DNA from 2 places in the Streptomyces xingningensis genome. Region 1 is predicted to be linked to the other one. Evidence: predicted binding sites of a transcription regulator. Region 1 holds the regulator's gene; the other holds the start of a gene.
What was found. The regulator HspR, encoded in region 1, represses chaperone genes until heat shock. The targets are predictions, from matches to a motif close to TTGAGNNNNNNNNNCTCAA.

Region 1 (11,562 bases):
TGTCGATCGCACGCAAAGGCGGCGCCACCATGAGCAACCGGAACCGGCCACACCACGGCCAAGTCGCGCTGGTGACCGGCGCCAACAAGGGCATCGGGCGGGAGATCGCCCGGCGGCTGGCCGCCGAGGGGATGACCGTCTATCTCGGCGCCCGGGACGCCGGACGAGGCGAGGCGGCCGCGGCCGAGCTCGGCGGTGCCAGGGCCGGCATCCGGTTCGTCCGGCTCGATGTGACCGACGGGCAGCAGGTCGAGGCGGCGGTCAAGCGGATCGAGAAGGAGTGCGGGCGGCTGGACACCCTCGTCAACAATGCGGGCGTGGTCGTCGAATGGGGCGTCTCCGTCGAGGAGATCACCGCCGAGCAGATCCGGCGGGCCTTCGAGGTGAACGTCTTCGGCGCGGTCGCGATGACCCGGGCCTGCATCCCCCTGCTGCGCCGCTCCCCGGCCGGCCGCATCGTCAACCTGTCCAGCCCGCTGGGCTCGTTGAACCTGCTGAGCGACCCCGGCAACCCCATCTCGCAGCGCGGCCTGCTCGCCTACAGCTCCTCCAAGGCCGCGCTGAACGCGGTCACGGTGCTGTACGCGAACGCACTCCGCGAGACGGGGATCCGCGTCAACGCCGCGAACCCGGGGCTGGTGGCCACCGACCTCAACTCCGACTCGCCCTTCGACCGGGGCAGGCGTACGCCCGAGCTGGGAGCCGAAGTCCCGGTGGCACTCGCACTGCTGGGGCCGGACGGGCCGACCGGCACCTTCCGCGGCGACAACGACGGGGCGGCGGACGCGATCGTCCCCTGGTGACCGGCACCCCTCCACGAAAGGCACGAAAGGAATGAAAGGAACGGCAGATGACCGACCTCGACCAGAACAAGAAGCTCGCAACGGCCTTCTTCGACCTGGCCTTCAACGACAACACGATGTTCTGAGTACGGAGGGGTCTGAGTATGGACGGGGCCGGCCCCGTCCATACTCACCGGTCGCGACTCACCTATCGCGTCTGGGGCGCCAGACCACCAGGGCACTGGTCTGCTGTACGTCCTGGTACGGGACCAGGTCGCGGCGGTACGAGGCATGGACGGCGGCCTCGCGCTGCTGTATGGCCGCGGCCGCGCCGTCGACCACCGCCTGGAGTTCCGCGACGCGGGCGCCGAGCGCGGCGACCTGGTTCTCCAGCTCGATGATGCGCTTGATGCCGGCGAGGTTGATGCCCTCGTCCTGGCTCAGCTGCTGCACCTGGCGGAGCAGCTCGATGTCGCGGGCCGAGTAGCGACGGCCGCGCCCGGCCGTGCGGTCGGGGGAGACCAGGCCCAGGCGGTCGTACTGCCGCAGGGTCTGCGGGTGCAGGCCCGACAGCTGGGCCGCCACGGAGATGACGTACACCGGCGATTCATCGGTCAGCTCATACGGCTGTGCTGCTGCAAAGCGCCGGCTGCGACCGTCGCCGTCCATGGGGTTCACGGGTCACGCTCCCTTCGCTGCCTGGAAGAGCTCCGCGCGCGGGTCTTCGCCCGCGGTCGCGTCACGGTAGGTCTCCAGGGCCTCCCGGGCCTTGTCGGCGAGGTCCTTGGGGACCGTCACCTCCACGGTGACCAGCAGATCGCCGCGGGTGCCGTCCTTGCGCACGGCGCCCTTGCCGCGGGCTCGCATGGTGCGGCCGTTGGGGGTGCCCGCGGGGAGCTTGAGGGTGACCGGGGGTCCGCCGAGGGTGGGGACCTTGACCTCGCCGCCGAGCGCCGCCTCCGTGAAGGTGACGGGCACGGTGACGGTCAGATTGTCGCCCTTGCGGCCAAAGACCGGGTGGGTGCCGACGTGCACCACGACATAGAGGTCGCCGTTGGGGCCGCCGCGCTCGCCCGGTGCGCCCTTGCCGCGCAGCCGGATCCGCTGGCTGTCGGAGACTCCGGCGGGGATGCGGACCTGCATGGTGCGCGAAGAAGTGGCGCGCCCGCTGCCCTTGCAGGTGTCGCAAGGGTTCTCGGGGATCAGCCCACGGCCCTTGCAGTCGGGGCAGGGGTCGGTCAGCGAGAAGCCGCCGCCGGTGCCGCGGGACACCTGGCCGGTGCCGACGCAGGTCGGGCAGACCCTGGGCGTACCGTTTTTGTCGCCCGTGCCGGAGCAGGCCTTGCAGGCCGCCGAGGAGGACATCCGGAGCGGGACGGTGGCCCCCTCCACGGCCTCGGTGAAGCTGAGCGTCACCTCGGACTCGATGTCCTGGCCGCGGCGCGGCTGGGTGCGGGTGGTGCCGCCGCGGTTGAAGAGGCCGCCGAAGACGTCGCCGATCCCGCCGCCGCCGAAGCCACCGCCACCGGCCCCGCCCTGGGCGCCCCCGAAGAGGTCGCCCAGGTCGAAGTTGAACGAACCGCCGCCGCCCGGCCCGGGACGGCCCCCCCGATCAAAGAGGGCCCCGTTGCCGAAGAGGGTGCGCGCCTCGTCGTACTCCTTGCGGCGCTTGGCGTCGGCCAGCACGTCATAGGCCTCGGAGATCTCCTTGAAGCGCTCCTCGGCCGCGGCGTCGCCCTTGTTGGCGTCCGGGTGGTACTCGCGGGCGAGCTTCCGGTACGCCTTCTTGATCTCCGCCTCGGTGGCGTCCTTGGGGACGCCGAGGACCTTGTAGTAGTCCTTCTCGACGAAGTCCTTGGTGCTCATCCCCGGCGTCCCTCCTCCCGGTTCTTCCGGTGCGTCATCGCGTCAGCCCTCGTCCGGGCCACCGCTCTCCTCGTCCGCGGCCGTGCCGTCGCCTTCGGCGGCCCCCTTGGACTGGGCGCCCGGCTGGGGCTCGGCGACCGCGACCCGCGCGGGGCGGATCGTGCGCTCGCCGATCCGATACCCCGGCTGCAGAATCTGCACGCACGTGGTCTCGGTGACGTCCGGCGCATAGCTGTGCATCAGGGCCTCGTGGATCAGCGGGTCGAAGGGCTCGCCCTCCTTGCCGAACTGCTGCAGGCCCATCTTGGCGACGACCGTCTCCAGCGCCTCGGCGACGGACTTGAAGCCGCCGACGAGCTCGCCATGGTCACGGGCGCGGCCGATGTCGTCGAGCGTGGGCAGGAGTTCGGACAGGAGGTTCGCGACCGCGATCTCCTTGACCTGGACCCTGTCCCGCTCGACCCGGCGGCGGTAGTTCTGGTACTCCGCCTGGAGCCGCTGGAGGTCCGTGGTGCGCTCGTTGAGCGCCGCCTGGGCCTGGTCCAGCTGCGCCTGGAGGCCTACCTCGACCAGTTCCTCCCCGGCCGGGGCGGCACCCGCCTGGTCGGCGGGTGTGCCCTTCTCATCGGGGGCCGGGGTGTCGGAGGGGCCTTCAGGCTTCTCTTCAAAGCCCGGGTCCTTCTCCGTCACGCCGATGCACCACCCTTCGGCTTGCCGGGCTTCTCGTCGTCCACGATCTCGGCGTCGACCACGTCGTCCTCGGCCTTGGCCTGCTGGCCCGCACCGGCGGCACCGGTGGCACCCGCCTGGGCGCCGGCGGCACCCTGGGCGGCCTGGGCGTCGGCGTACATGGCCTGGCCGAGCTTCTGGCTGACCGCGGCGACCTTCTCGGACGCGGTGCGGATCTCGGCTGTGTTGTCGCCCTCGGCGGACTCGCCCTTGAGCTTTTCCTTCAGCTCGGCGACGGCGGCCTCGACCTCGGCCTTGACCTCACCGGGGACCTTGTCCTCGTTGTCCTTGAGGAACTTCTCGGTCTGGTAGACCAGCTGCTCGCCCTGGTTGCGGGTCTCGGCGGCCTCGCGGCGGCGGTGGTCCTCCTCCGCGTACTTCTCGGCCTCCTCGCGCATCCGGTCGACCTCGTCCTTCGGCAGCGAGGAGCCGCCGGTGACGGTCATCTTCTGCTCCTTGCCCGTGCCGAGGTCCTTCGCGGCGACGTGCATGATGCCGTTGGCGTCGATGTCGAAGGTGACCTCGATCTGCGGGACGCCCCGGGGGGCCGGCGGCAGACCGGTCAGCTCGAACATGCCGAGCTTCTTGTTGTACGCCGCGATCTCGCGCTCGCCCTGGTAGACCTGGATCTGCACGGACGGCTGGTTGTCCTCGGCCGTGGTGAAGATCTCGGAGCGCTTGGTGGGGATCGTGGTGTTGCGCTCGATCAGCTTGGTCATGATGCCGCCCTTGGTCTCGATGCCGAGGGACAGCGGGGTCACGTCGAGGAGCAGGACGTCCTTGACCTCACCCTTGAGGACACCGGCCTGGAGCGAAGCGCCGATGGCGACGACCTCGTCCGGGTTCACACCCTTGTTGGCCTCCTTGCCGCCGGTCAGCTCCTTGACGAGCTCGGCGACGGCGGGCATCCGGGTGGAGCCGCCGACCAGCACCACATGGTCGATCTCGGAGAGGCTGATGCCCGCGTCCTTGATGACGTTGTGGAAGGGGGTCTTGCAGCGCTCCAGCAGGTCGGAGGTCAGCTGCTGGAACTGGGCCCGGGTGAGCTTCTCGTCCAGGTGCAGCGGGCCCTCGGCGGAGGCCGTGATGTAGGGCAGGTTGATCGTGGTCTCGGTGGACGAGGAGAGCTCGATCTTGGCCTTCTCGGCGGCCTCGCGGAGGCGCTGGAGGGCCATCTTGTCCTTGGACAGGTCGACGCCGTGGCCGTTCTGGAACTGCTTGACCAGGTAGTCGACGACGCGCTGGTCCCAGTCGTCACCACCGAGGTGGTTGTCGCCGTTGGTGGCCTTCACCTCGACGACGCCGTCGCCGATCTCGAGCAGCGAGACGTCGAAGGTGCCGCCACCGAGGTCGAAGACCAGAATGGTCTGGTCGTCCTTGTCGAGACCGTAGGCCAGGGCGGCCGCGGTGGGCTCGTTGACGATGCGCAGGACGTTCAGACCCGCGATCTCACCGGCCTCCTTGGTGGCCTGGCGCTCGGAGTCGTTGAAGTACGCCGGCACGGTGATGACCGCGTCGGTGACCTTCTCACCCAGGTAGGCCTCGGCATCCCGCTTCAGCTTCTGCAGGATGAAGGCGCTCATCTGCTGGGGGTTGAAGTCCTTGCCGTCCAGGTTGATCTTCCAGTCGGTGCCCATGTGGCGCTTGACCGACCGGACGGTCCTGTCGACGTTGGTAACGGCCTGGCGCTTGGCGACCTCGCCGACCAGCACCTCGCCGTTCTTTGCGAAGGCGACGACGGACGGCGTGGTCCTGGCGCCCTCGGCGTTGGTGATGACGGTGGGCTCACCGCCCTCGAGAACACTGACGACGGAGTTCGTCGTACCCAGGTCGATGCCGACCGCACGAGCCATCTCTGATCCTCCATGAATTGAGTGGAACAGGCTCAAGGGTGCAACACGAATCCCAACCTGTCAACGGAGCTGAGTCAGGGGGGCTCAACTTTTATATCGGCCTTACGGTCAGCGGCGGACGCATCGGGTGCCACAAGGGTTGCCTGCGCGATGCAGATCACCGGCAAGGCGGGTTCAAGGGCCTGTGGATACTGGGTACTCTCGGCGGAGACCGGCTAAGTTACTGCTTAGTAATCCGCTCTCGCAGGTTCGAGGAGCCCGCCATGCAACTCGCCGCGATCATTGTGTCGCTGGCCCTAATCGCGGTCGGCTTCGCGCTGCTCGGCCGTGCCGTCCTACAGATCTACCGTCATATGCGGCTGGGCGGGCCCGTGCCGGCAGGCACCCGCACCGACGCCCCCGCGCAACGCACCGTCACGGTGGCCAAGGAGTTCCTCGGCCACACCCGGATGAACCGCTGGGGCGTGGTCGGCGTCGCACACTGGGGCGTCGCCCTGGGCTTCTTCTCGCTGCTGATCACGATCGTCAACGCCGTCGGACAGCTCTTCAAGGCCGACTGGCTGCTGCCGATCATCGGCGAATGGCTGCCATTCGAGCTCTGGGTCGAGTTCTTCGCCCTGGTGACGACCCTCGGCATCCTGGCCCTGATCGCCATCCGGCAGCTGAGCAGGCCGGGCAAGGCGGGCCGCAAGTCCCGCTTCGCGGGTTCCAACTTCGGCCAGGCGTACTTCGTCGAGGCCGTCATCCTCATCGTCGGCGCCTCGATCATCACGCTGCGCGGCCTGGAGGGCGCCCTGCACGGCGTCGGCTCCTACCAGGCCGGGTACTTCGCCTCGTACCCGCTGGTCGCGGCCTTCCGGGGGCTGAGCGTCGAGACGCTGCAGAACCTCATCTACCTGGTCGCCATGATCAAGATCGCGACCTCCTTCATCTGGATGATCACGATCTCGCTGAAGACCGACATGGGCGTGGCCTGGCACCGCTTCCTGGCCTTCCCCAACATCTGGTTCAAGCGCGAGGCCTCCGGCGACGTGGCGCTCGGCGCCCTCCAGCCGATGACCTCCGGCGGCAAGCCGATCGACTTTGAAGACCCCGGCGAGGACGACCAGTTCGGCGTGTCCCAGATCGAGCACTTCTCCTGGAAGGGCCTGCTCGACTTCGACACCTGCACCGAGTGCGGCCGCTGCCAGTCGCAGTGCCCCGCCTGGAACACCGGCAAGCCGCTGTCCCCGAAGATGCTCATCATGGCGCTGCGCGACCACGCACACGCCAAGGCCCCGTATCTGCTCGCGGGCGGCGGCAAGACGGCGGAGGGCGCGGAGAAGGCAACCGCCGAGCAGCTGGCGGACGTTCCCGCGGCCGCCCTGGCGGAGGCCGAGCGTCCGCTGATCGGCACCCTTGAGGCCGCGCCCAACGGCTTGGGCGGCGTCATCGACCCGGATGTCCTGTGGTCCTGCACCACCTGCGGCGCCTGCGTCGAGCAGTGCCCGGTCGACATCGAACACGTCGACCACATCGTCGACATGCGCCGCTACCAGGTGATGATCGAGAGCTCCTTCCCCTCCGAGGCGGGCACGATGCTCAAGAACCTGGAGAAGAAGGGCAACCCCTGGGGCCTCGCCAAGAAGCAGCGCCTGCAGTGGACCAAGGAGGTCAACTTCGAGGTCCCGGTCGTCGGCAAGGACATCGAGGACCTCACCGAGGTCGACTACCTCTACTGGGTCGGCTGCGCGGGAGCGCTCGAGGACCGCGCCAAGAAGACCACCAAGGCCTTCGCGGAACTGCTGCACATCGCGGGCGTCAAGTTCGCCATCATGGGCGGCGACGAGAACTGCACCGGCGACTCGGCACGGCGCCTGGGCAATGAGTTCCTCTTCCAGCAACTGGGCCAACAGAACGTCGAGATGCTCAACATGGCCTTCGGTGAAGATGCAGAGGAGGGCGTGAAGGTCGAGAAGGCCAAGAAGAAGATCGTCGCGACCTGCCCGCACTGCTTCAACACCATCGCCAACGAATACCCGCAGCTCGGCGGCGAGTACGAGGTCATCCACCACACCCAGCTGCTCCAGCACCTCATCGACGAGGGCAAGCTGATCCCGGTCACCCCGGTCGAGGGTCTGATCACCTACCACGACCCCTGCTACCTGGGCCGCCACAACAAGATCTACACCCCCCCGCGCGAGATCATCGCCAAGGTCCCGGGCCTGCGGAACGAGGAGATGCACCGCCACAAGGAGCGCGGCTTCTGCTGTGGCGCGGGCGGCGCGCGCATGTGGATGGAGGAGCGCATCGGCAAGCGCATCAACAACGAGCGGGTGGACGAGGCCCTGTCCTTGAACCCCGACATCGTCTCCACCGCCTGCCCCTTCTGCCTCGTGATGCTGACCGACTCGGTCAACGGCAAGAAGAACGACGGCAAGGCGAAGGAGTCGATCCAGGTCGTGGACGTCGCCCAGCTCCTGCTGGACTCGGTCAAGACCCCGGCCGAGCCGGCGGGCGACGGCGAATCGGCGGACGCGCCGGAGCCCGAGCCGGTGAAGTGACGGCCGCTGCCTGCGCCTGACGGCCGGTCCCCGAACGCCGCTTCGGGGACCGGCCCTTAAACCCCGACTTTTCCCCTAGGGCCCGACCTTTCCCCTAGGGGTTGTCACAGCTCTGCGGCAAAGCCCGGCCGGGCCACCCCGGCCGGGCTCCGCCATCTCTCCGGAGCGGGTACGTTCGAAGGCGTGGCTGGATTCAGGATGGGACGCGGACGGGACTCTCACGACCCCCGCCCCTCGCAACAGGGACAACACCCCGGGCAGCAGGCCCCGTACGGTGGCCGGGGCGACGCGCCCGGCGGTGGTCAGCAGTGGCAGCGGCCGGGCGGCCACGACGAGCCGGAGTACTTCGGCGGGGGTCCGGCGTACGGCCGGGACCAGGCCCCGCACGACCCGTACGCACCGCACGACCCCTACGCCCGGCCCGGCGACAACCCGGGACACACCCAGCAGTTCGGCATCGGCGAGGCGCCGGACGCCTACGCCCCCGACGCCCACCCCGGCCAGGGCGGGTACGACCCGTACGGCGAGGCCCAGACCTATGGCCCGGGCCGGCAGGCGCCGGCTCCGCCGACCGGCCCCAGGCTGCACTGGAAGGAGCTGCTGACCGGCATCGTGCTGCGTCCGTCCGCCACGTTCTGGCGGATGCGCGACCATGCGATGTGGGGCCCGGCGCTGATCGTCACCTTTGTCTACGGCCTGCTCGCGGTCTTCGGCTTCGACAAGGCCCGCAAGGACGTGCTGAACGCCACGCTCGCGAACAGCATCCCGCTGGTGCTGATCGCCGGTGTCATCGTCCTGGTCTCCGGCCTGATCCTCGGCGCGGTCACCCACACCCTGGCCCGGCAGCTCGGCGGGGACGGCATATGGCAGCCGACGGTGGGGCTTTCGATGCTGATCATGTCGATCACGGACGCGCCACGGCTGCTCTTCGCAATGTTCCTGGGCGGGGACAGCGGATTCGTCCAGCTGCTGGGCTGGGCGACCTGGCTGCTGGCGGGCGTGCTGTTCACCTCGATGGTGAGCAAGTCGCACGACATCCCCTGGCCCAAGGCGCTGGGCGCCTCGTCGATCCAGCTGATCGCACTGCTGGCGATCATCAAGCTGGGCACGCTGTAGCCCGACGGCCACATGGAACGGGCCCCGGCCGCGACGGGCACGATCGCGGCCGGGGCCCTCGCACGACCGGCCCCAACCGTCAAGCCAAGACGACTGGTTGCGAACTATCCCGTTATGGCAGGATCAACCCGGCGTTCCCCCCACATCCTTGCGCCACACGTTGCACAGCAAGGACTCACAGAATGCTCGGACGAAACGCCGTGCGCCGCGCCTCGGCCACGACGCTCGCTCTCGCCTCGGCTGCCCTGGGACTGACGCTCCCGGCGTCTGGAAGGCGGCCTTCTACCCCAACACCACCTTCCGCGGGGCCCCGAAGAAGACCGCCTGCGACAGCACGATCGACGAGAACTACGGCAAGGGCGCCCCGGCCGGGCTGCCCCGCGACAACTTCGGCGCCAGCTGGACCACCACCCGCGACTTCGGCTCGGGCGGCCCCTTCACCTTCTCCGCCGAGGCCGCCGGCGGCATCCGCGTCTACCTCGACAACGCCCGCAAGGTGGACCTGTGGAAGAACACCAAGGGCGCACAGAAGAAGTCGGTGCGGGTCACCGTCCCCAAGGGCAAGCACACCCTGCGCGTGGACTATGCCAACTTCACCGGCCCCGCGCGGGTGAAGTTCGCCTACACCCCCCTCACCGGCAAGGCCGATGACAAGGTCCGGCCGCTGGCCCCGGCCGGGCTGAAGGCGTCCTTCGACAAGAAGTCCGGCAAGGCGACGCTGAGCTGGGCGAGGAACAGCGAGCTGGACCTCGCGGGCTACCAGGTCCACCGCCGCGACCTGCCGCGCCAGGGCGCCCCCGGCGCCTGGAAGAAGATCAGCGGAGCCAAGCTCCTCACATCTCCCTCCTTCACCGACCGCCCGGCGGACAACGGCAACGGGTACGCGTACACCGTGACGGCCGTCGACAAGGCGGGCAATGTCTCGGGGCGGTCCGCCGACGCGAGGATCACCACGCCCGGGAAGCCGGTGCCGACCGACCCGGCGCCGTACGACCTGACCGCCTCGGCCGAGCCGAAGGGCGTCACCCTCTCCTGGCACGACAGCGGCCTCCCCGGCAACGGCTACCACGTCTACCGCGCCACCGGGCAGAGCGGCCCCTGGACCCGGCTGACCGCCAAGCCCCTGTCCTCGCCCGGCTACCTCGACGCCACGGCCCCGTACGACCGGACCGTCTTCTACCGCGTCACCCGGCTGAACACGGCGGGCAAGGAGAGCCGCCCGACCACGACCGTCCCGGCGACCCGTCCGAGCGCCCCGGACACCACCGCCCCGGCCGCCCCGCTCGGACTCAAGGTCACGGCCGACGGCCGGAAGGTCAAACTGTCCTGGGACCGCAACACGGAGCCGGACGTACGCGGCTACCACGTCTGGCGCCGGGCGGACCACACCAACAACTGGCAGCAGGCCGGGACCACTTGGACGGCCGACCTCACCGACTACACCGACGAGCCACGCTTCGACGGAACCGCCTACGACTACGCCGTCACCGCCTTCGACACCCACCAGAACGAGTCGCAGCGGTCCGCGTCCGTCCCCTTCGTCACCAAGGACCTCACACCGCCCGACATCCCGTTCGACCTCGCGGCGTACGGCGACTCGCAGGGCATCCACGTGCGGTGGGAGGTCAGCCGCTACAGCGACAACAAGGCCGCGGCCTGGAAGGTCTACCGGGCGGACGACAACGGCGAGCCCTTCGAGCTGGTGGCCACGGTGCACGGCCCCGAACTGGGCTACCTCGACCGTGACGTGCCGCCGGGCGCCGGCCGCGTCTACACCGTCACCGCCGTCGACGAGGCGGGCAACGAGTCCGAGCGCATCCGCCCGGCCGTGAGCGCCACGCGCCCGCGACAGCTCCCGAACGACCGGCCGGCCACACCGACCGGCCTGACGGCCACGAGCTCACCGGGCTCGATACGGCTCTCCTGGAACGCGGTCGCCGGGGACGGGGTGACGTACCGCCTCTACCGCTACGAGAACGGGCGGATCAACCCGGTGGTGGGCAACCCGCTGGACCGGCCCTCGTACCTGGACATCAAGGCGCTTGACGACACCTGGTACACATACAAGGTCGTGGCAGTCGACGCGAACGGCGTGGAATCCGACCTCTCCGAAGGCGTCCAGGCCAAGCGCGGCTGAACAAGGCCGGAGGCCCGGTTCCTGAGAACCGGGCCTCCGGGCGGCCGTTCACGCGTCGAGGACCTGCCCCTCACGCCGCACGACGGGCCGTTCAACACTCCACGGGAAGTTGATCCAAGCCTCGGTGCGCTTCCAGACGTACTCGCACTTCACCAGGGAGTGGGACTTCTCGTAGATGACCGCGGAGCGCACCTCGGCGACATGGTCGAGGCAGAAGTCGTGCACCAGCTTCAGCGTCTTGCCGGTGTCCGCCACATCGTCCGCGATCAGGACCTTCTTGTTCGAGAAGTCGATCGCGTTCGGCACCGGCGCCAGCATGACCGGCATCTCCAGGGTCTGGCCAACCCCGGAGTAGAACTCCACATTCACCAGGTGGATGTTCTTGCAGTCCAGCGCGTAGGCGAGGCCGCCCGCGACAAAGACGCCACCGCGTGCGATGGACAGGACGATGTCCGGCTCATAGCCGTCATCCGCGATGGTCTGGGCCAGCTCCCGGATGGCCTGCCCGAAGAGCGGGTAGGTCAGGTTCTCGCGCT
Region 2 (11,562 bases), on a different contig from region 1:
CACGGTGACCCCGTCCGGCGTGTTGACCTGCGACTCGGCGATCCGCTTGACGACCTCCTGGGAGATCGCGGTGGTCACCGGCACCGGGAACTCCTCGGCCTGCTCGGCCGGGGCCTCGACGGTCACCGGGGCCGTGTCGGCCTCGCGGACCTCGAGGAAGACCTTCTCCAGCTGGCCCTGGTAGTCCTGCAGCGCCTGCTCGGCCTCCTCCAGCGTGATGTCGCCGCGACCGATGAGGGACTCGGTGTAGAGCTTGCGCACCGAGCGCTTCTTGTCGATCAGGTCGTACATCAGCGGCTGGGTGAACGAGGGGTTGTCGGTCTCGTTGTGGCCGCGACGGCGGTAGCAGATCAGGTCGATGACGACGTCCTTGTTGAACGCCTGGCGGAACTCGAAGGCCAGCCGCGCGACGCGCACCACGGCCTCCGGGTCGTCACCGTTCACATGGAAGATCGGCGCCTCGATCATCCGCGCGACGTCGGTGCAGTACATCGACGAACGCGAGGACTCCGGCGGCGCGGTGAAGCCGACCTGGTTGTTGATCACGATGTGCACGGTGCCGCCGGTGCGGTAGCCGCGCAGCTGCGACATGTTGAGCGTCTCGGCCACCACGCCCTGGCCCGCGAAGGCCGCGTCGCCGTGCAGCTGGATGGGCAGCACGGTGAAGTCCGTACCGGCCTTGCCGATGATGTCCTGCTTGGCGCGGGCGATGCCCTCCACCACCGGGTCGACGGTCTCCAGGTGGGACGGGTTGGCGGCCAGCGAGACCTTGATCTGCTCGCCGTCCAGGCCGGTGAAGGTGCCCTGGGCGCCCAGGTGGTACTTCACATCGCCGGAGCCGTGCATCGACTTCGGGTCGAGGTTGCCCTCGAACTCCCGGAAGATCTGGGCGTAGGACTTGCCCACGATGTTGGCCAGGACGTTGAGCCGGCCACGGTGGGCCATGCCGACCACGGCCTCGTCCAGGCGGGCCTCGGCGGCCGCGTCCAGCACCGCGTCCAGCAGCGGGATGACGGACTCGCCGCCCTCCAGCGAGAAGCGCTTCTGGCCGACGTACTTGGTCTGCAGGAAGGTCTCGAACGCCTCGGAGGCATTCAGCCGGCGCAGGATGCGCAGCTGCTCCTCGCGCTCCGGCTTGGAGTGGCCGCGCTCGACCCGGTCCTGGATCCACTTGCGCTGCTTGGGGTCCTGGATGTGCATGAACTCGATGCCGGTGGTGCGGCAGTACGAGTCGCGCAGCACGCCCAGGATGTCGCGCAGCTTCATCAGCGACTTGCCCGCGAAACCACCGACCGCGAAGTCCCGCTCCAGGTCCCACAGGGTGAGGCCGTGCTCGGTGATGTCGAGGTCGGGGTGCTTGCGCTGGCGGTACTCCAGCGGGTCGGTGTCGGCCATGACATGGCCGCGGACCCGGTAGGAGTGGATCAGCTCGAAGACCCGGGCGGCCTTGGTGACATCGTCGTCGTGCGAGGCGTCGATGTCCTTGAGCCAGCGGATGGGCTCGTAGGGGATGCGCAGCGCCTCGAAGACCTCGTCGTAGAAGCCGTTCTCGCCGAGCAGCAGCTGGTGCATGATCCGCAGGAACTCGCCGGAGGCGGCGCCCTGGATCACCCGGTGGTCATAGGTCGAGGTCAGGGTCATGACCTTGGAGATGCCCAGCTTGTTCAGGGCGTCCTGGGAGGTGCCCTGGAACTCGGCCGGGTAGTCCATCGCGCCCACGCCGATGATCAGGCCCTGGCCGGGCATCAGGCGCGGCACGGAGTGCACGGTGCCGATGCCGCCGGGGTTGGTCAGCGAGGCGGTGACCCCGGAGAAGTCGTCCATCGTCAGCTTGCCGACCCGGGCGCGCTTGACGATGTCCTCGTAGGCCTGCCAGAACTCGAAGAAGTTGAGGGTCTCGGCCTTCTTGATGGCCGCGACCACCAGCTGCCGGTCGCCGTTCGGCTTCACCAGGTCGATCGCCAGGCCGAGGTTGACGTGCTCGGGCTTGACCAGGGTCGGCTTGCCGTCCTTCTCCGTGAAGGAGTGGTTCATCGACGGCATCAGCTTCAGCGCCTGCACCATGGCGAAGCCGATGAGGTGGGTGAAGGAGACCTTCCCGCCCCGGGCGCGCTTGAGGTGGTTGTTGATGACGATGCGGTTGTCGAACAGCAGCTTGACCGGGACCGCCCGGACGGACGTGGCCGTCGGCAGCTCCAGCGAGGCGTTCATGTTCTTGGCGACCGCGGCGGACGGGCCGCGCAGCGTCACGAACTCCGGGCCCGCGGAGGGCTCCGCGGCGGCCTTCACGACCGGCTTGGCGGCGGGCGCCGGCCTGGCGGCCGGAGCGGCCTTCGCCGGGGCCGGGGCGGCCGGAGCCGCCGCGGCGGGCTTCGCGGGCGCGGCAGCCGGGGCCGCGGCGGCCGGGGCGGTGGGCGCGGCAGCCGGGGCCGCGGCCTGCTGCGGCGCGGCGGCGGAGCCCGCGTCCTTGCCCGGCTTGTAGTCGGCGAAGAAGTCCCACCAGGCTCGGTCGACCGAGTTCGGGTCCTGGAGGTACTGCTGGTAGATCTCGTCGACGAGCCACTCATTGGGACCGAACACATCGGCAGGGCTCTGGCCCTGCCCGTCTTGTCCGGTCGAGATGCTCGGTGAGTTCGGGGACTGTGGCGACACGGCGGCAACCGCCCTCTTCCGCTTCCTAAAGGTGGTGGACAGCGGAAATAAAGGCTACGCCTGTCCGGGGCTCTGATGCAGGCCACCAGGGCCAGTCGTCGCCTAAGTCACACTCTCCGCCGGGTTTCGGGGCATGGCTTGGCGGGAAACACACGGGGTTCTGCCCGTCCCACGCGTTTCCGGGTTCGCCGAATCCAGCCTCGCATCCGGGCGGATGCGTGCGTCCCTCACCGACCCTACGTCAACTCGGATTATGCGGGTTCTCCCGGAAGAGTGACCTGGATCCGGCAGCCCCGGGGGGATTCGGCCACTCCTATCCGCCCGCCGTGCAGATCCACCGCCCAGCGGGCGATCGCCAGGCCCAGGCCGGTGCCGCCGTCGCTGCCCGGGCCCTGCTGGCCCGAGCCGCCGCGGTTGAAGCGCTCGAAGACCCGATGCCGCTCGGCCTCGGGAATGCCGGGCCCCTCGTCCAGCACCTCCAGGGCCAGCGACTGCGAACCCTCGCCCCGGCGCGCGCGGATGGTCACCCGGCCGTGCGGGGGGCTGTGTTTGACGGCGTTCTCCACCAGGTTGGCCACCACCTGGTGCAGCCGCTCGGCGTCCGCGTGCGCGGTGAGCTCCGGCGGCGAGACGTCCAGGTGCAGATGGACGTCCTTGCGGGCCCTGGGGGAGGCGCCGGAACCACAGGCGATGCTCGCCTCCTTGAGCACCCCGGCCAGATAGGGCCACACCTCGAAGCGCCGGGCGTGCAGCGTCACCACCCCGTTGTCCAGCCGGGACAGGTCGAGTAACTGCTCCACCAGCCGCCCCAGCCGCTCCGTCTGCTGCAGCGCGGTGCGCATGGTCTCGGGATCGGCGGCCGAAACCCCGTCCACCACGTTCTCCAGCACCGCCCGCAGCCCTGCGATGGGGGTGCGCAGCTCGTGCGAGACATTGGCGACCAGCTCCTTGCGGTGGGTGTCCACCGCCTCCAGATCGGCCGCCATCCGGTTGAAGGCGGTGGCCAGGTCGCCGAACTCGTCCCGCCGCCCGGCGCTCACCCGCCGGGTGTAGTCACCGTGCGCCATCGCCCGGGTGACCTCGGTCATCTCGTCCAGCGGCGCGGTCAGGCCGTGCGCCACAAACTGGGTGATCAACAGCGAGGCGATGATCGAGAAGACCGTGATCACCCGCAGCTCGGTCGCCGAGTGGATCGCCACGAACACCAGGAACGTCGTGATGACCACCGAGCCGATCACCAGCGCACCCAGCGCGGCCTTGACCGACCGGTAGGGGTCCAGCGGCCGCAGCGCCTCCCAGACCCGGCCCCAGAACCCCGGCCCGCTGGTCATGCGCCGCCCATCAGGCCGGGGTCTCCAGGGCGTACCCCACCCCGTGCACCGTACGGATCCGCTCCGCCCCGATCTTTCGGCGCAGCGCCTTGATGTGGCTGTCCACGGTCCGGGTGCCGGAGGCGTCCGCCCAGTCCCAGACCTCCGCCAGCAACTGCTCCCGGGAGAGCACCGCGCGCGGCGTGTTCGCCAGACAGACCAGCAGGTCGAACTCGGTCGGCGTCAGGTGGACGTCCGCGCCGCGCACCCGCACCCGCCGCTGCGCATGGTCGATCTCCAGCTCGCCCAGCCGCAGGATGCCGTTGCGCGGAGTGTGCGCGGCGAGCGTGGCCCGCTCCACGCGCCGCAGCAGGACATGCACCCGGGCCGCCAGCTCGCGCATGGAGAACGGCTTGGTCATATAGTCGTCCGCCCCGACGCCCAGCCCGACCAGCATGTCGGTCTCGTCGTCGCGCGCGGTGAGCATCAGCACCGGCACCGGTCTCTGCGCCTGTACCCGGCGGCACACCTCCAGGCCGTCATAACCGGGCAGCATCACATCCAGCACCAGCAGATCCGGCTGCCATGCCTCGGTGGTGTCCACCGCCGCGGGCCCGTCGCCCGCCGTCCTCACCTGAAAACCCTCGGCCCGTAGCCGTGCCGCGATGGCCTCGGCGATGGTCCGGTCGTCCTCGACGATCAGCACCCGCCGCTGCGCACCGGCCGAGGCGGCTGCGCCGCTCGGGCCGATGTGTGTCTGCTCCATGCGCCCGCCCCCAGCGTGTCCCGTGCCCCTGCCAGCCCTCCAGCTGTGTGGCAAGCAGGGTACGGGCAGGTGACGGGGTGCGGCTACGCGGCACGGAGAGCGAGATGGACGACGTCGGGGACGCCTCGGGCAACGGTGATCTCTTCGGTGGTTACCCCGTCGAATCCGGCATTCCGCAGGGCGTTTTCGAACTCCGGGGAGGGCTGCGCCGACCACACGGCGAGCACCCCGCCGGGCGTGAGCCGCTCCCGGCAGACCGCCAGCCCGGCCGGGGAGTAGAGGCTTTCGTTGCCCTCGGTGACGGTCCAGCCGGGGCCGTTGTCGATGTCCAGGCACAGCGCGTCGTAACGCCCCGCCGCCGCCAGGTGTTCGATCAGGTCCGCCCGGACGACCTCGGTGCGCGGATCGGTCAGCGCCCCGGCGGAATACACCCCCAGCGGGCCGGTGCGGTGCCAGTCGATGACCGCCTGCTCGCGTTCGACCACGGTGATCCGGCCCCAGCGGGGCTCGGCGGCGGCCCGGGCGAGCGAGAAGCCCACCCCCAGACCGCCGATCAGCACGGCCGGGTCCCGGCGCCCGGTGGGCAGCGCGGCGAGCGCGGCATCGACCAGCAGACGCTCGGAGCGACCGTCCGAAGTGTCCATCAGGAAACAGCCGTTGGCGATGATCTCGTACACTCCGGGCTCGTACACTCCGGGAGTGCCGCCGCGGTGGCGCAGCACCACCTCGCCATGGGGGCCGTCCCGGCGGTCCAGGACCACGGGCTCGTGCGGGGCGTACGGAGTGGTCATACGGGCCTCCGGAGATCAGCGATGTTCGAGGACACACCCTGCGGGCACTCCCGAAGGTTAAGAGGTTGACAAGGCCCGGACTTGGTCCGGGCAAGGAGTTGTCCGTTCGAAGGCCGTGCACCGTAAGGTGCTTGGTGAGCGGCCGGTGCCCGGTCGCGCCGACGCCCGAGCAGGACCGGCGGAAAGCCGACGAAAGGGGCCTGGCCGAGTGACCGCGGTTGACCCCGCAGACGAGAGCGCCGATGCCACCGCCCCCGGGCCGGCCCCCGGGCGGTGGTGGCGCCGCGTACTGCACGAGCTGATCCCCACCCCCAGGGCCACCCCGTTCACCTTCTGCTACGGGCTGGTGCTGCTCGCCACCGCCCTCTACGCCGACTTCGGCGACGAGGCCACCGTCAACCAGCTGCTGCGCGACTCCAGCACCGATGCCGCGCACCTGGCCGACCGGCCGCTGGTCGTCCTGGTGGCCAGCGCCCTGTGGATCGCGGGCGGCTGGTTCTCGTTCTACGGTCTGGCCTTCGCCCCGATCCTCGGCGCGCTGGAGCGCCGGGTCGGTGGGCTGCGCACCATCGCGGTCTTCCTGCTCGGCCATGTCCTGGCCACCCTGGCCACCGAGTTGCCGGTCGCGGGCGCCGTCGCGGCGGGCAGCCTGCCGGCCGCCTCGCTGCACCGCCTCGACTACGGCATCAGCTTTGGCCTGATGGCCTGTCTGGGAGCGCTCGCGGGGCTGTTGTCGCACTCCTGGAAGTGGACCCTGCTGAGCCTGGCCGCACTGATGTGCGCCCAGGACCTCATCGAGTTCGCCGATCCGCTGGCCAGTTGGGGCCATCCGATCGCCCTGCTGACCGGGGTCGCCTGCCAGGTGCTGCTACGGGACAGCGTCCGGGGCCCATGGCGGCACCGCCCGGGCCGCTCGGGCACCGGGCAGGCCGTCCCACCGCCGGTCCGGGCGGCGGCCCTGCCCGGGCAGGGCGATCCGGCCGGTGACCCTCAGCAGGCCGCGGCCGGGGGCCCGACCGGCGTCGACGCCGGGGAAGAGGCGGTCGAGGGCGGCGAAGCCGGGTCCGTCGGAGCGCCCCCAGGGGCGCCGGACCCGGTCGGCGGGGTCACTGCCGCGGACGGCGGCGGCGAGGAACGACGCCGCGACGCGGACGCCCTCCAGCCACGCTGAGACGGGAGCCCGAGCCGCGCTGGGACGGGGCCCGCGACCAGTCGGCGTCACCCCGACGGACCACCGCCGGGCCTTTCCCGGCCCACGGCGATCGCTCACAGCGAACACGGCGCCGGGAACATCCGGTGCGCCCCGGGCATTGAGCCCACATAGCTCAACTTGCCTGCCGAAGGGGAGATCATGGCTGCTGAGTCCACGGCGTTCACACCGCTCACCCTGCCCGTGCTGCCGCTCGACGACGAGGTGGTGCTGCCCGGCATGGTCGTACCCCTGGACCTCACCGACGCGGAGGTCCGGGCCGCGGTGGAGGCCGCGCAGGCCGCGGCGCGGGGCGGCGCCAAGCCGCGGGTGCTGCTCGTCCCGCGGATCGACGGCACCTACGCGGGCGTCGGCACCCTGGGCAGCGTCGAGCAGGTGGGCCGCCTCTCCGACGGCGACCCCGGCGCGCTCATCCGAGGCATCCGCCGGGTGCGGATCGGGGCGGGCACCACCGGCCCCGGCGCGGCCCTCTGGGTCGAGGGCACGGCCATGGAGGAGGTCACTCCGGATCCTGTCCCCGGATCCGTCACCGAGCTTATGAAGGAGTACAAGGCCCTCGCCACCAGCTGGCTGCGCAAGCGCGGCGCCTGGCAGGTGGTGGACCGCGTCCAGCAGCTGGACGACGTATCCCAGCTCGCCGACAACTCCGGCTACTCGCCGTTCCTCACCGTCGCCCAGCGCGTCGAACTCCTGGAGACCGCGGACCCGGTGGCCCGCCTCAAGCTCGCCGTGCAGTGGCTGAGCGAGCACCTCGCCGAACAGGACGTCGCCGAGTCCATCGCCAAGGACGTCCAGGAGGGCGTGGACAAGCAGCAGCGCGAATTCCTGCTCCGCCGCCAGCTGGAGGCCGTCCGCAAGGAACTCGCCGAGCTCAACGGCGACCCGGACAGCGAATCCGACGACTACCGCGCCCGGGTCGAGGCCGCCAACCTCCCGGAGAAGGTCCGCGAGGCGGCCCTCAAGGAGGTCGACAAGCTCGAGCGCGCCTCCGACCAGAGCCCCGAGGGCGGCTGGATCCGCACCTGGCTGGACACCGTCCTCGAACTCCCGTGGAACAAGCGCACCGAGGACTCCTACGACATCCCCGGCGCCCGTGCCGTCCTGGACGCCGACCACGCGGGCCTGGACGACGTCAAGGAGCGGATCACCGAATACCTGGCCGTGCGCAAGCGCCGCGCCGACCGGGGGCTGGGCGTGGTCGGAGGGCGGCGCGGGGGAGCGGTCCTCGCGCTCGTCGGCCCGCCCGGCGTCGGAAAGACCTCGCTCGGCGAGAGCGTGGCCAAGGCCATGGGCCGTGAGTTCGTCCGCGTCGCCCTCGGCGGCGTCCGCGACGAGGCCGAGATCCGCGGCCACCGCCGCACCTATGTCGGCGCGCTGCCCGGCCGTATCGTCCGGGCCGTCAAGGAGGCCGGCTCCATGAACCCGGTCGTTCTCCTCGACGAGATCGACAAGGTCGGCTCCGACTTCCGCGGCGACCCCGCGGCGGCCCTGCTGGAGGTCCTCGACCCGGCCCAGAACCACACCTTCCGCGACCACTACCTGGAGGTTGAACTCGACCTGTCCGACGTGGTGTTCCTGGCCACCGCCAACGTCCTGGAAGCCATCCCCGAGGCCCTGCTGGACCGCATGGAGCTGGTCCGCCTCGACGGCTACACCGAGGACGAGAAGGTCACCATCGCCCGCGACCACCTGCTGCCCAGGCAGCTGGAGCGCGCGGGCCTGGAGCCGGGCGAGGTCGTGATCACCGACGACGCCCTGCGCAGGCTGGCCGGCGAGTACACCCGCGAGGCGGGCGTCCGCACCCTGGAGCGCTCCCTGGCCCGCCTGCTCCGCAAGGTCGCCGCCCAGCACGAACTCGGCGAGCGGGAACTCCCGTTCACCATCGGCGTGGAACAGTTGCGCCCGCTCATCGGACGCCCGCACCACACCCCTGAGTCCGCCCAGGACCCGGCCGAGCGGCGCACCGCCGTCCCGGGCGTGGCCACCGGCCTGGCGGTCACCGGCGCGGGCGGCGACGTCCTGTTCGTCGAGGCCTCCCTCGCCGACCCGGAGACGGGCGGCGCGGGCCTGACCCTCACCGGCCAGCTCGGCGATGTGATGAAGGAGTCCGCCCAGATCGCCCTGTCCTTCCTCCGCTCCCACGGCGCCGAACTCGAGCTCCCCGCCGGTGACTTCGAGGACCGCGGCGTCCATCTCCACCTCCCGGCGGGCGCCATTCCCAAGGACGGTCCGAGCGCCGGCATCACCATGACCACCGCCTTGGCCTCCCTCCTCTCCGGCCGCCAGGTCCGCCCGGACGTCGCGATGACCGGCGAGGTCTCCCTCACCGGCCGGGTGCTGCCCATCGGCGGCCTCAAGCAGAAGCTGCTGGCCGCCCACCGGGCGGGCATCACCACGGTGATCATCCCCAAGCGCAACGAGCCGGACCTGGACGACGTCCCGGCGGAGGTGCTCGAGAAGCTCGACGTCCGCCCCGTCTCGGACGTCCGCCAGGTCCTCGCGCTCGCCCTCCGGCCCGCGGGTGTGGAGGTAGCGGTCGCGGCGTGACGGCCGTCGGCCGCCGCCGCGCCCGGCGCCCCGGTTCCCGCCCCCGCGGCGGGGCCGGGCCGTCGCGCGTTCCGGCTATGGCCGAACCGGAAAAGGGCTCTGGACGGCGGCGGTATGGTCCGCACATGGGAAAGCATGTGCCATTCACAGGCGGCGAGAAGGAAAGCCTGCAGGCCAGTCTCGACCGGCACCGCGATGTGGTGCTGTGGAAGCTCGACGGCCTGGACGACGAGCAGTTGCGGCGGCCGATGACCCCCTCCGGGACAAACCTGCTGGGTCTGGTCAAACACCTGGCGGCCGTCGAATACGGATGGTTCTGCGAAACCTTCGGCCGCGACACCGAACCGCTCCCGTTCGACCCCGACGACGAGAACGCCGACCTGCGGGTCGAGCCGCATGAAACCACGGCGGACATCGTGGAGTTCTACGGCCGCGCCCGAACCGCCGCCGACCGGGTGGCCGAGGAACTGGCACTCGACGACCTGGGAACGGCCTGGTCCGGCGAAACGGTGTCGCTGCGCTGGGTGCTCATCCATATGATCGAGGAAACCGCAAGGCACGCGGGCCATATGGACATCGTCCGCGAACTCATCGACGAGGCCACCGGCTACCACCCCGAGGCGGGATGACTCTTCAGCCCGACCCGGACGAGGCGTTCGAGCCGATCGCCCACGATCTGCGCACCTGTGGTCTGCCATGCCACCTGAAATACGCGGCCCCTTCCGGTGAGCCCCCCGAACGGTGGCGGCAACTCGCGGTCGCCCGCGTCCGCGTCGGCTACCTGGACTTCCCCCCGGACCTCACACCTGCGGCGCGGACCCGGGCCCTCGCCTTCCACACACAGGCGGCCATACTGGAAAACCTCCAACTGCTCCCGCTGGACCGGCCCTGGCCGATGTGCAAGGACGGCCACCCGCACCCCATGGACCTCGCCTGGGCGGGCGGCGACGAGTGGCCCTACTGGAGGTGTCCGGCAACCGACGCATACCGCTGGCCGGTTGGCGAGCACCCCGGCGTGACGTAGCCCCCGTCGGCTGCCGCCAGGCCTACGGAGGCGGTGAGCGGGCGGACAGGAACCGCCCCGGCATGCATGGTCGTCCCTCATGCGGGGCCCCCGGCAACGTCACTGCCCACCGCACTTCAAAGGACGCATGACGCAATGGACTACTGGAATCACAATGTGCATTACCACCGGCTTGTGCTCGACGCCGTGCAGTCCGAATGCGGCTCGGCTCTGGATGTCGGATGCGGTGACGGACTGCTGGCCTGCAAGCTGGCCCGGCAAGTCCCCACAGTGACAGGCGTGGACGTCTCTGATGCAATGATTCGCCTTGCCCGCGAGCGCAGTTCGAATCTGCGCAACGTGACCTTCATGGAGGGCGACCTCCTCGATGACTCACACGGCCTGCTCCCCGAAGGGAAATACGATTTCGTCAGTGCCGTAGCGATGGTCCACCACGTCGAATTCTCCAAGGCGATCAAGGCCATGATCCGTCTGCTTGCGCCGGGCGGACGCCTGGTGATCATCGGCCTTGCCCGCAACCGGACGCCGCTGGAGTGGATCACCGGAGTTGCCGGTATCCCGGCAGCCATGCTGATCGCCCGCCGCCACGGAGGCAGCACCGGCCCGGACGGAATGCCGGTACAGACGCCCACCATGACCTGGGGTGAGGTTCGCCGGGGGGCGACACGCCTGCTGCCCGGCTGCCGCTTCCGCCGCCACCTGCTGTGGCGCTACTCGCTCACCTGGGACAAGCCCGCCGTGAGCACGAGGTAAGTCGCCCCGGTGCGCGTGAACGCACGTAGCGAGGGCGAACCGACGATCAGCCGAGCCGGCCGTGAGGAACGGGCTCAACACGCGACGGTGGCCCGCCAATGGCGGTGGATGATCTCGCGGTAGCGGGTGTGGGCGGGGTTACGCCCCGCGTGCCGCGTGGCCCAGCCGTACGCGTCCCCGAAGTCGGCTCCGGGCACGGATGCGGCGCCGCACGCGGTGCAGTGCATGGCGAAGGTGACGGGGGCCTCCGTCTCGACCTCCGGCCGGATCACCGCGCAGGTGCTCATTTGCCGCACCTGCCCGCGGAGTTGGCGGCCTGCACCTTGGCGCTGAGCCGCTCGGCGTCGGTGGCGGGGCGTACGGAGCCGACGTCCGCGTTCCACTCGAGGCCGCCACGGGGCGGGCGGAGATGGAGGAGCGTGCCTTCGCGGGCCATGACCTGGCCGAGTGCGCCGGTACGAGTGTCGACGACGAAGGCGCCGGGTTCGGGGGTCACTTGGCGGCTCCGG

Region 2: a site for HspR is predicted at 6,830-6,848, ahead of lon (endopeptidase La). Genes of this name have one in related genera too.

What each region holds. Positions count from the first base shown of each region.
Region 1 is NZ_JBDJPF010000038.1:723-12,284, reverse strand. Features, by position in the region: gene ABCR83_RS20135 (SDR family NAD(P)-dependent oxidoreductase) at 30-803, shown strand; gene ABCR83_RS20130 (heat shock protein transcriptional repressor HspR) at 987-1,451, opposite strand; gene dnaJ (molecular chaperone DnaJ) at 1,464-2,648, opposite strand; gene grpE (nucleotide exchange factor GrpE) at 2,691-3,338, opposite strand; gene dnaK (molecular chaperone DnaK) at 3,335-5,230, opposite strand; gene ABCR83_RS20110 ((Fe-S)-binding protein) at 5,494-7,773, shown strand; gene ABCR83_RS20105 (Yip1 family protein) at 7,972-8,889, shown strand; gene ABCR83_RS20100 (PA14 domain-containing protein) at 9,050-11,026, shown strand; gene ABCR83_RS20095 (phosphoribosyltransferase) at 11,075-11,562, opposite strand, start outside.
Region 2 is NZ_JBDJPF010000020.1:39,301-50,862, reverse strand. Features, by position in the region: gene ABCR83_RS13185 (multifunctional oxoglutarate decarboxylase/oxoglutarate dehydrogenase thiamine pyrophosphate-binding subunit/dihydrolipoyllysine-residue succinyltransferase subunit) at 1-2,652, opposite strand, end outside; gene ABCR83_RS13180 (HAMP domain-containing sensor histidine kinase) at 2,904-3,983, opposite strand; gene ABCR83_RS13175 (response regulator transcription factor) at 3,994-4,728, opposite strand; gene ABCR83_RS13170 (spermidine synthase) at 4,812-5,519, opposite strand; gene ABCR83_RS13165 (rhomboid-like protein) at 5,728-6,690, shown strand; gene lon (endopeptidase La) at 6,871-9,276, shown strand; gene ABCR83_RS13155 (DinB family protein) at 9,402-9,905, shown strand; gene ABCR83_RS13150 (hypothetical protein) at 9,902-10,300, shown strand; gene ABCR83_RS13145 (class I SAM-dependent methyltransferase) at 10,436-11,053, shown strand; gene ABCR83_RS13140 (DUF7848 domain-containing protein) at 11,128-11,340, opposite strand; gene ABCR83_RS13135 (hypothetical protein) at 11,337-11,549, opposite strand; gene ABCR83_RS13130 (hypothetical protein) at 11,546-11,562, opposite strand, start outside.